DNA from 2 places in the Streptomyces sp. NPDC047061 genome. Region 2 is predicted to be linked to the other one. Evidence: riboswitches for the same ligand, from Rfam matches in the RefSeq annotation. Region 2 holds a riboswitch; the other holds the start of a gene.
The links. A riboswitch is a leader RNA that binds a small molecule or an ion and turns the genes downstream of it on or off. The one in region 2 is predicted to bind cobalamin.
Positions count from the first base shown of each region.

Region 1: it holds a riboswitch for cobalamin, as region 2 does, so the genes downstream of both, ABZ887_RS35520 (hypothetical protein) here and ABZ887_RS30535 (prenyltransferase/squalene oxidase repeat-containing protein) in region 2, are expected to answer to the same signal.

Region 1 is NZ_JBEYVI010000032.1:79,910-85,582, reverse strand. Features, by position in the region: gene ABZ887_RS35525 (histidine phosphatase family protein) at 1-294, opposite strand, end outside; partial or broken gene ABZ887_RS35520 (hypothetical protein) at 459-2,119, opposite strand; cobalamin riboswitch at 2,275-2,493, opposite strand; gene ABZ887_RS35515 (IclR family transcriptional regulator) at 2,619-3,341, opposite strand; gene mhpD (2-keto-4-pentenoate hydratase) at 3,416-4,213, shown strand; gene ABZ887_RS35505 (acetaldehyde dehydrogenase (acetylating)) at 4,210-5,142, shown strand; gene dmpG (4-hydroxy-2-oxovalerate aldolase) at 5,139-5,673, shown strand, end outside.
Region 2 is NZ_JBEYVI010000025.1:50,923-56,595, reverse strand. Features, by position in the region: gene ABZ887_RS30550 (ATP-binding cassette domain-containing protein) at 1-226, opposite strand, end outside; gene ABZ887_RS30545 (CbiQ family ECF transporter T component) at 223-1,377, opposite strand; gene ABZ887_RS30540 (SCO2322 family protein) at 1,370-1,987, opposite strand; gene ABZ887_RS30535 (prenyltransferase/squalene oxidase repeat-containing protein) at 1,984-3,216, opposite strand; cobalamin riboswitch at 3,325-3,456, opposite strand; partial or broken gene ABZ887_RS30530 (aminoglycoside phosphotransferase family protein) at 3,511-3,723, shown strand; gene ABZ887_RS30525 (TerD family protein) at 3,857-5,673, shown strand, end outside.

The DNA of each region.
Region 1 (5,673 bases), on a different contig from region 2:
GTCGGTCAGCCACTGGAGCAGCGCGTCGGGTTCGGCGGCGCCGATCTCGTCCAGCGCCCGGCCCCGCCAACGGCCCGCGTCCAGGCCCGACAGCTCGGGCTCCGCCGAGGCGTCCAGGCCCAGCGCGGCCGCCGTCTCCCGGCAGCGCACGCCGGGGGAGTGGACGACCTCGCCCGCGGCCGGCAGGGACAGCGTGACCTTCCCGGGGTTCTCGATCGAGTCACCGTCGTAGAAGCGGGCCCGCCGCAGCGAGGGGGTGAAGGCCGGGGCTATCAGGATGACTCGGCAGGTCACGGGGCGGTTCCTCCATGGTCGTCCATCGGTGTCGGGCGGTGTCGGGCGGAGTCTGGTGATGTCGGGCGGTGTCCGGTCGTGGCGGTGACGGGTGACGGCGGTGGTGACGGCGGGTGCCGGACGCGCACGACAGTACGCCGTCCGGCACCCGCACCAGGACCCGGCTAGAGCTCCGCGCGCACCGAACGTGCCGCCGCGACGAGGTTCTCCAGGGAGGCCCGGACCTCAGGCCAGCCGCGGGTCTTCAGCCCGCAGTCGGGGTTGACCCAGAGCTGTTCGGCGGGGATGGCCCGCAGGCCGGTCCGCACCAGGTCGGCGGCCTCCGCCGGGCTCGGCACCCGGGGCGAGTGGATGTCGTAGACCCCGGGTCCCGCCTCGCGCGGATAACCGTGCGCGGCGAGTTCGCGGGCGACCTGCATGTGCGAGCGGGCCGCCTCCAGGCTGATGACGTCCGCGTCGAGGTCGTCGATGGCCCGGACGATGTCACCGAACTCGGCGTAGCACATGTGCGTGTGGATCTGGGTCTCCGGACGGACTCCGCCGGTCGTCAGGCGGAACGCCTCGGTCGCCCACGCCAGGTACCCGTCCCGGTCGGCGGCCCGCAGCGGCAGGGTCTCGCGCAGCGCGGGCTCGTCGACCTGGATGACCGAAGTGCCCGCCCTCTCCAGGTCGCCGACCTCGTCGCGCAGGGCGAGTGGGCGAGCCCCTTGGCGAGGGTGACGATCTCGGCGGTCTTCTGCTTCGCGAAGGCCAGCCAGCGCAGGACCTGCGGTGCGATGTCCCGCTCGGCGGCCGTGTCCAGCGGCACGTGGAGGAGGGAGCAGGAGGCGGCGACGTCGACCCGGCCGGCGAGGCCCAGCAGGGTGCCGAGGGTGGTGAGGGACGCCGGCAGGTCGTTGACCCAGACGTTGCGGCCGTCGACGACACCGGCGACCAGCCGCTTGCCGGGCAGCCCCCCGACGGCGGCCAGGGCGTCCAGGTTGGCGGCCGCGGCCCCGGTGAAGTCCAGGGCGAGCCCCTCGACCGGGGCCTTGGCCAGCACCGGCAGGGCCTCGCCGAGCCGGTCGAAGTAGGAGGCGACCAGGAGCTTCGGCCGGTCGGTGCGGGCGCCCAGGTCGCGGTAGGCGCGGGCGACGGCGGCCAGCTCGCCCGGGGTGCGGTCCTGGACCAGGGCGGGCTCGTCGAGCTGCACCCACTCGGCGCCGGCTGCCCGCAGGTCGGCGAGGACCTCGGCGTACACCGGGAGCAGCCGGTCGAGGAGGGTGAGCGGGTCGAAGCCGGCGGGCACACCGGGCGCCGGCTTGGCGAGCAGCAGATAGGTGACCGGGCCGACCAGCACCGGCCGGGCCGCGAGCCCGAGGGCCAGCGCCTCCCGCAATTCGTCCACCTGCTTGGCGGAGTTCGCGGTGAAGACGGTGTCGGGACCCAACTCCGGCACCAGGTAGTGGTAGTTGGTGTCGAACCACTTCGTCATCTCCAGCGGCGCGCTGTCCTGGGTGCCGCGGGCCATGGCGAAGTAGCCGTTCAGGGCATCGGCTTCGACGGCGGCGCGGTGCCGCTCGGGGACGGCGCCGACCATCACGGTGGTGTCGAGGACGTGGTCGTAGTACGAGAAGTCGCCGGTCGGCACCTCATGGAGGCCGGCCTCGGCGAGCTGCCGCCAGGTGGAGCGGCGCAGTTCGGCGGTGGTGGCGCGCAGGGCGCCGGCGGTGACCCGGCCCTGCCAGTAGCTCTCGATCGCCTTCTTCAGTTCCCGGGCCGGCCCCTGGCGGGGGTAGCCGTACACGGTGGCCCGGGCTGCCGCGGCTGCGGACTTGGCTGTCACGGAGATCTCCTTCGCGAGACGATTCCCTGAGATCCCGGTGACGGGACGAGAGCGCGAAGGGATGACGGACCGGACGGCGACGGTCGTATACGACCGCCCCTCCGATGTGCACGCCGACCCGCCCACGAGGTCACCGGGATGTCCGCGCACGAGTGGTTCGCACACGGGCAGTCGGCAGGTCTTCGGACTCGCGGGCGCGTCTCGGAACCGCATGAGACACCTACTGGCCGTCGCTTCCCGGATCCGGTGGATCCAGTGCGTATGACGGCGGTCGTTCCCACTCACCGCTGCGGGGCAGTCCCGGACTCACACCGGGTTCCCTCTTACGACACCCCGCCTGGCGGACAGGGCGAACCAGCTGCGCGGCCCACCTTACGACCCCGGCGCCTGCCGCGCCCCAAAGGGGCGCGGGGAACTGCGCGACCAGCCACGCACGAACCCGCACCCGCCGTCCCTGAACACCCCCACCCCCGTAGGCGCGTCCCCAGACCCGAACAACTCACCGACCCGACCGCAACGCCCGCGACAACCCCAACGCGGCCGTCCGCACCGCAGGTGCAAGCTGCGCCGGCCGAAACCGCCCGCACGGCACCGCCACCGACAGCGCCGCCACCGCCGTCGGCCCGTCGAAAACCGGCGCCGCGATACAGCTGACCCCCTCCGCCGCCTCTTCCTCCTCGTACGCCAGCCCCGCGACCTGCGCCTGCTCCACTGCCGTACGCAGCCGCGCGGGCTCCGTCACCGAGCGGGCCGTCAACCGCGGCAGCGGCGCCGCCAGCACCTCCTCGACCAGCTCGGCGCCCGAGAACGCCAGCAGGGCCTTGCCGACCCCGGTGCAGGTCAGCGGGAGCCGGCCGCCGATCCGGGACGGCAGCCGCAGCACGTCGTGGCCGTGGATGCGCTCGACGTAGACCACCTCGTGGCCCTCGCGCACCCCGAGGTGCACGGTCTCGTGGGTGGCCTCGAACAGGTCCTGGAGGAACGGCAGCGCGGCCTCCCGCAGATCCTGCCGGCGCGGCACCAGCGACCCCAGCTCGAAGAGGGCGCCGCCCAGCCGGTAGGTGTCCGCGTCCCGTTCCAGCAGGCCGAGCCGGACCAGCTCGGCGCAGAGCCGGAACACGGTGGTCTTGGGCAGCTTGGACCGCTCGGTCAGTTCCGTCAGACGGAACGCACCGCCGTTCGGTCGGTAGCAGTCCAGGACCGCCACGGCCTTGTCGAGCATGTTTCCCTGATTGCTGTTCCGTACCACGGAACATATTTTGCCTCGTTTCCCGGCGCCCGCCTATACCTGTCGGCATGAGCCCTGACCTCGTCACCAAGGTGGCCGACGTCCTCGACGAAGCCACCCGCACCGGCATCCCCTGCGCCCCTGTGCGCGCCCTCCTCCCCGAGGACGACATCGAGACCGCCTACGCGGTGCAGCGGCTGCACGTCGAGCGGGGCGTGGCCGCGGGCCGCCGGCTGGTGGGCCGCAAGATCGGGCTGACCTCGCCCGCCGTGCAGCGGCAGCTCGGGGTCGGACAGCCCGACTTCGGGGCCCTCTTCGCGGACATGGCGGTCGCCGAGGGCGAGCAGGTCGCGGCCGGCCGGCTCCTCCAGCCCAAGGTCGAGGCCGAGGTCGCCCTGGTCCTCGCCACCGACCTGCCGCACCGCGACCCGACCGTCGCCGACCTGCTGCGGGCCACCGCCTTCGCGCTGCCCGCGCTGGAGATCGTGGACAGCCGGATCGCCGACTGGGACATCACCATCGTCGACACCGTCGCCGACAACGCCTCCAGCGGCCTGTTCGTCCTCGGCGGCACACCGGTCCCGCTGGACCGGGTCGACCTGCGTGGGGTCCGGATGACCCTGGCCAAGAACGGCGAGACCGTCTCGCAGGGCACCGGCGCCGACTGCCTGGGCAGCCCGCTCACCGCCGCCCGCTGGCTCGCCGCCACCCTGGCCGGGCTCGGCGACCCGCTGCGGGCCGGCGACATCGTCCTGACCGGAGCGCTCGGCCCGATGGCGGTCGCCGCCGAGGGCGACGAGTTCACCGCCCGTATCGAGGGCCTCGGCACGGTCGGGGTCACCTTCGCCACCGAGGGAGCAGCATGACCACGAAGGTCGCCGTCATCGGGTCCGGGAACATCGGCACCGACCTGATGATCAAGATCCTGCGGCTCTCCGAGTCGCTGGAGATCGCCGCCATGGCCGGTATCGACCCGGACTCCGACGGCCTGGCCCGCGCCCGCCGCCTGAAGGTGGCCACCACCCACGAGGGCGTGGACGGGCTGGTCGGCCTGGACGAGTTCGAGGACGTCTCGATCGTCTTCGACGCCACCTCCGCCGGCGCCCACCGCCGCCACGACGAGGTGCTGCGGGCCCGCGGCCGTACGGTCGTCGACCTCACCCCCGCCGCGCTCGGCCCGTACGTGGTCCCGCCCGTCAACGGCGACGCCCACCTGGACGCCCCGAACGTCAACATGGTCACCTGCGGCGGCCAGGCCACCATCCCGGTCGTGGCCGCGGTGAACGCCGTGACACCCGTCCACTACGGCGAGATCGTCGCCTCGATCTCCTCCCGCTCCGCCGGGCCCGGCACCCGCGCCAACATCGACGAGTTCACCGAGACCACGGCGTCCGCCATCGAGAAGGTCGGCGGCGCGGCCCGCGGCAAGGCGATCATCGTGCTCAACCCCGCCGAACCGCCCCTGATCATGCGGGACACCGTGCACTGCCTGGTCGGCGACTGCGACGACGCGGCGGTCACGGCCTCGGTCGAGGAGATGGTCGCGCGCGTGCAGACGTACGTCCCCGGCTACCGCCTCAAGCAGAAGGTGCAGTTCGAGCGGGTGGCCGCCGACGACCCGCTGCGCACCCTGGCCCCCGGCGACGCCGTGAAGGTCTCCGTCTTCCTCGAAGTGGAGGGCGCCGCCCACTACCTGCCCGCCTACGCCGGCAACCTCGACATCATGACCTCGGCCGCGCTGCGCACCGCGGAGCGCATGGCTGCCCACCGCACCCAGGAGGTGGCGTCCCGATGACCGGTCCCCGTCTGTACGTCCAGGACGTCACCCTGCGGGACGGCATGCACGCCGTCCGCCACCGCTACACCGTCGACCAGGCCCGCACCATCGCCGCCGCCCTCGACGCCGCAGGGGTCCGCGCCATCGAGGTCGCCCACGGCGACGGCCTGTCCGGCTCCAGCGTCACCTACGGCGTCGGCGCGCACACCGACTGGGAGTGGATCGAGGCGGTCGTGGGCGCCGTGCACCAGGCGATCCCGACCACTCTCCTCCTCCCCGGCATCGGCACGGTCCACGACCTCAAGCAGGCCCACTCCCTGGGCATCCGCTCGGTCCGCATCGCCACCCACTGCACCGAGGCCGACATCTCCGCCCAGCACATCGCCGCCGCGCGGGAACTGGGCATGGACGTGGCCGGGTTCCTGATGATGTCCCACCTCGCCGAACCCGCCGAACTCGCCCGCCAGGCCAAGCTGATGGAGTCCTACGGCGCGCACTGCGTGTACGTCACCGACTCCGGCGGTCGCCTGACCATGGACGGCGTCCGCG
Region 2 (5,673 bases):
GGTGGGTGCGGGTGTCCCGGCCGGCGACCGTCACCCGCCCGCCCAGGGTGCCGCCGGTGAAGTGCGGCACGAGCCCGCTCACGGAGTTCAGAACCGTCGACTTCCCGGTGCCGGACGGGCCGGCCAGGAGGACGAGTTCACCCTCCGGCACCTCGAAGTCGACATCCTGCACAGCGGGTCGGTCCGCGCCGTCGTAGGTGACGGAGACGTCCTCGAAACGGATCACGACGGCTCCTCCCTGGGGTCCTTGGGATCCCCGGGAACGATGAGAGCGGGCAGCAGGCCGAGCAGCACGGCGGCCGCGGGCCAGAGCGGAAGCGTGGGGGCGACCAGCGGTACGACCCCGGGATGCAGGGCGTCCGGATCACGGACGGACGCCAGGGTGAGCAGGGCGGCGACCGCGGCGCCGGCCCCGGACACCAGCCAGGCCCGCGCGTCCCACGGGTCCGGCCGGTACCGGGTGCGCGGCGAACGCCGGCCGCCGAGCCGCAGCCCCGCCAGCGCGGCGGCCACCCCGGCCGGCAGCAAGGTCATTCCGTAGCCGCTGCCTTCAGCGGTGAGCAGCCCGTACGTTCCCGCGCAGATGCCGAGCAGGCCGCCGAGGGTGAGCACGGCCGTCGTACGGCGGACCCGGTCCGGGACGTCGGCGCTGCGGCCGTACCCGCGCGCGTCCATCGCGGCGGCGAGGGCGACCGAACGCTCCAACGCGCCCTCCAGGACCGGGAGTCCGACCTGGAGCAGGCCGCGGATGCCGGAGTCGGGGCGGCCGCGCAGCCGCCGGGCGGCCCGCAGCCGCTGCACGTCGGCCACCAGGTGCGGTGCGAAGGTGAGCGCGACGACCACGGCCACGCCCAGCTCGTACAGGGCACCGGGCAGGGACTTGAGCAGCCGGGCCGGGTTGGCGAGCGCGTTCGCGGCGCCGACGCAGACCAGGAGGGTGGCGATCCTGAGGCCGTCGTACAGGGCGAAGACGAGCGCCTCCGCGGTGACCCGGCCGCCGAGCCGGATGCCCTGGGCCCAGTGCGGGAGCGGCACTTCGGGGAGGGTGACGAGGGTGTGCGCGCCGGGGACGGGGGAGCCGAGGACGACGGTGAAGGCGAGGCGGACGAGGAGGACGGCGAGGGCGAGCCTGGCGAAGGCGGCGTAGGAGCGGGACCAGGGGGCGACCCGGCTCCGGCAGACGGCCACGACGTAGGCGGTGACCGCAACGAGAAGGGCGAGGAGGAGGGGGTTGCTGGTACGGGACGCGGCGACCCCGAGAGAGAGCGACCAGAGCCACCAGGCGCCGGGGTGCAGGGACACTCGCCCGCGCTTGCGCCCCGTGCGGGGCGCGGGGAACTGCGCGGCCGGCCCCCACCGACCCGCGATGTCACCCATTCCTGCGCCGCCGCGCCTGCCAGAAGGCCCCCGCGGCGAGAAGCGCGACGACTCCCGCACCCGCCAGCAGCCCCACCGACGGCCCGCTGTCCGACGTACCCCCCGCGGCCACCTTCTCCCCGCACCCCCGCTCCGGATATCCCCCGATCGCGCACAGCAACGCGTTCGTGTCGTACCGCAGCGGCTTCGCCACCGTCGCCAGCGCCTCCGCCGTCGTCGCGTCCTCGGACACCACCGCACAGGCCGTCCGCCGCGCAGGCGGCCGCTCTCCCGGGGACGCGTCCGCCGCCGTGCCGAAGTCGACGACCAGCCCCACCCGCTTCCGGCCCGCCACGGCGGGCGTGCCGGCACAGATCGTCCCGAAGTCCGCCGTGCCGCGCGGCCGCGACGCGTCCGCCGAGTCCTCGCTCACCGCGAAGCGGAAACCCTCGACCGAACCGTCGGCGGGCCGCGCGGTGGAGGGGCCCTGCGTGGCGTACGTCCAGCGCGCGCCGTCCCGCTCCCAGAAGGACCAGTAGCGGTAACCGGTGGCCGCCGCCGGCCCGGCGGCCGCCGCGCACAGCGTCAGCGCGGCCAGGAGCAGCAGCGCGGCCCGGCGGACCGCGGTCACAGCTGCTGCTGCTTCCGGCGGCCGCTGAGCAGGAAGCCGATGCCGATACCTCCGACGAGACCGGTGCCGACGATCCACCACACGCTGTTGCCCGACTTCTTCTCCTCGGTGTGCTTCGCGGCGGCCGTGGCCGCCTGCGGCGCCGGACCCGTCGCGTTCAGCGCCGTCACGAGGTTCGTCCCGCCGAAGTCGCGCGGGTCCGCGCCCATCGCGTGCGCGGCGAGGATCAGCTCGGCGTAGGCCGCGGGCCCGCTCTGCTCCGCCCACGGCACGGCGTGCGCCTCCAGCCACGCGTACGGCTTCTTCGCCGGCTTCGTCCAGCCCTGCGCGGCCATGGCGACGACCGCGTCGGCGGTGTTGCCGTAGTCCGGCTGGGGCTCGGCGCCGGGCAGCGCGGAGACGAGGTGGCCCTTGGCGGAGGTGGCGTCCGCCAGGTACGCGGCACCGTTGCGGGCCACCGCCTCCCGGGTGAGGGCCTTGGCGGAGTCCGCGCAGGCATGGCTGCCCTCCGCCGACGCCTTCCCGGCCGTCGTCACGAACCCCTTGCCGAGGGCGCCGAGCACCCCGGCCGCGGTCGCGTCCGCGTTGGCGGCGAGCTTCCCCTGCTTGTCCGGCTGGTAGGCGAGGGCGCCGCCACCGTCCTCGTCGCAGGGGAGGGACCACTTGGCGAGGAGGGCGTACGGCGACCTGTCCGCGCTCGCGCCGGCCGCCGCGAGCGCGCCGACGACCACGCCGGTGGAGTTGGTGTCGCTGGCCGAGCCGGGGGCGTAGCCCCAGCCGCCGTCCGTGTTCTGCTGCGACTTCAGCCAGTTCACGGCCCTGTCCGCGGCGGCGTCGTGGCCGCCGGCCGCCTTCAGCGCCTGTACGGCGGCCGCCGTGCTGTTCGTGTCCACGGTCACCTTGGCGTCACAGGCCGCCGTCGGCTGGGCGCGGAACGCGGCGAACGAGCCGTTCGCGCACTGCTGTCCGGCCAGCCAGTCCACCGCCTTCGCGGCCGGGGTGACCCCCACCGCGCGCTGGGCCAGCAGGGCGAGGGACTGGCGCCAGACGCCGTCGTACTTCGGGTCCGAACCGCCGTACAGCCCCGACGGGAGGACCGCCGACGCGGAGGGCGAGGGGGACGCGGTGCCGGCGGCCATGTCGGCGGCCAGTGCGGTCGTCGCGGGCGTGGCGGTACCGATGACGGCGGTGGCGGCCAGCACCCCGGCGGTGCGGCGGAGGACGGTCATGGTCGGCGGGTGCCTCTCCCTGCGGGGAGCCGGGCAGCACGGGACACCCCGGCGGCTCGGCTCCGTAAACCTCGACGGTGCCGTGCGACGGCGGGCGCCGGCGCACATGAGCCGATCAACGTCCCGGGCGCGGCGGTCCGGCTTGCCACAGAGGGTGTGGCTCACGGTTGCGGGTCAGCGCCGGAATTGCACCGGCTTCCCCCCGTACGGGTGATGACGACCCGGCTACCTTACCGGCCGCCCGGCGGAAGCTGAGAGGGGGCTGTGCGGGGACCGTTTCGTTATGGTCAGGCCATGACGGGGAGACTGCTCGGCTCGGGGCGTTCGGCCGACGTGTACGAGATCGACGAGGCATGGGTGCTGCGCCGGGACCGGGACGGCTGGGGGGACGCCGCCGCCGAGGGCGCCGTGATGACGTACGTACGGGAGCACGGGTACCCGGCGCCCCGGGTGCGGCCGTCCGGGTCCCGTACCGAACTGGTGCTGGAGCGGCTGCCCGGGCCGACCAAAGCCGGGAGGAAGTCGAAGTGCTGGGAGAAGCGGGCGAGTTGATACGGGCGATCGCGTTCTAGGGTGGTTCGTACGAGCTTCCCCCGTAATTCTCGTGCACCGGATCGCACACCTCTGCGACCATCCCCGGATGGCGCACAGTCTCGAATCGCTGGTCATCCGGCACACCCACCGCCTTCCCTCCCCCGCGGGTTCCGACGGGGAAGGAGCCGTCGCCGCACGGCAGTTCGACGCGGCACTGACGTCCGTGGGCTTCAAACTCTCGGCGGAACTGCTGGAGCGGCTGTCGGGACGGTCCGAGGCCGCGGTCCTGCACACCGCCAGACGGACGCTGCGCACCGTGAGCGAGATGGTGGGCGACCACGTCCGGCACAACGCGTACTTCATCGACTTCCCGGCGAACGTGCCGGACACCGAAGAGTTCTGGATGCAGTGCGTGGCGAAGGCGCTCGGCGACGAGAAGTCGCGCGGGAAGGTGCTGGCGCAGCTGCGGAGCGGGGTCCTGGACCTGCTCGGTCTCCCCTCGTACGGCCGGTACCAGCACACCTACGAGGACATGCTGGCGGCGCAGGACGAACTGATCGCCTCGGCGGGTGACCGGGTCACCGTCCTGCATCTCGGCCGGGACCTGGACGACGAACTCACCGACCTGTACCTGTCCCTGGCCGGCTGCGCGACCCCGCTGGGCGAGGACGACCTGCGCGACCTCAAGGCCCTCGCGGAGCGGTGCGCGCTCGGCCCCCAGCCGGAGGCGATCCCGGTCCGGGAGAACCGGGCGGTCGTCAACGAGGCCCGGCTCGGTGTCGGGGCGGACCTCCTCCTCGACACCGTCACCGACGTGCTGCGGCTGGCCTGCGCGCTGTCGGGCGGCGACGTGACGCTGCAGGAGCCGACCCGGTTCCGGGCGCTGTCGCGGCCGCTGCGCCGGGGGCTGCTGGCGGGTCTCGACGCCGTGGTCGCGGCGAACCCCGCGAAGCTCGCCGACGTGCACGCGCACCGGGAACCCTTCAAGCGGCTCGGCGAGCGACTCCATCCGCACGAGTACCCGCGCTGGCCGCACGCCGCCGACGTGTTCGCGGTCGCGCGGGGCGACAAGGAGGCACGGTCCTTCGACAGCCGGATCGAGAGGCTGCTCGACGCGTTCGACGTCATCGGTGCGGTGGAGCTGCTGAAGTCCGCTCCCGGCAAGCTGTTCCGCGCCCTGGACCTCCTGCTGCGCATCGCCGCCGACCAGGAGGAACGGGACGCGGTGGTGGCCGCCGCGGTGCAGGTCGCTCCCGACGTCTCCGGCCGGGTCGCGCTCTCGGTGCGCGAGCACTTCCACAACCGGGCAGCCGAGAGCGGCGAACCCCGGATCTTCGTCAACCGCCGGGGCCGCGCCTGGGTGACCTCCGACCAGCGGCCGCCGGTACCGGCCGCCGACCGCGATCGCCTGATCGCCGCCCTCGACACCGAGATACGCCGTCGGCTCCCGGTGCCGGGCCGGCTGCTGCTCGACCCCGACATCCTCGACGTGGCGCTTCCGCTCAGCGGCCGGGCGACCGAGGCCGGGCTCGGCGTACTGCCCCGAGGGTCCCTCTCCGAGGTCGACGGTGAACAACTGCGCTTCTTCGTGTACTGGAAGGAGACCAGGAGCCGGACCGACTACGACCTGTCGGCGCTGCTTCTCCACGCCGACTACAGCACCGACTCCTGGCTCTCCTACACGAACCTCAAGGCCGTCGGGGGCGTGCATTCGGGCGACATCACCGAAGCACCCGACGGCGCCTCGGAGTTCATCAGCCTGTCCCTGGACCGAGTACGCAGCACATTCGTCGTTCCGCAGGTCAACATCTACGCCGGCGAAGGATTCGAGGAGGTCGAGGAGTCGTTCTTCGGCTTCATGCTGCGCGACGGCGAGCAGAAGGGCCGGCCGTTCGAGCCGCGCACCGTGCGGATGAAGTCGGA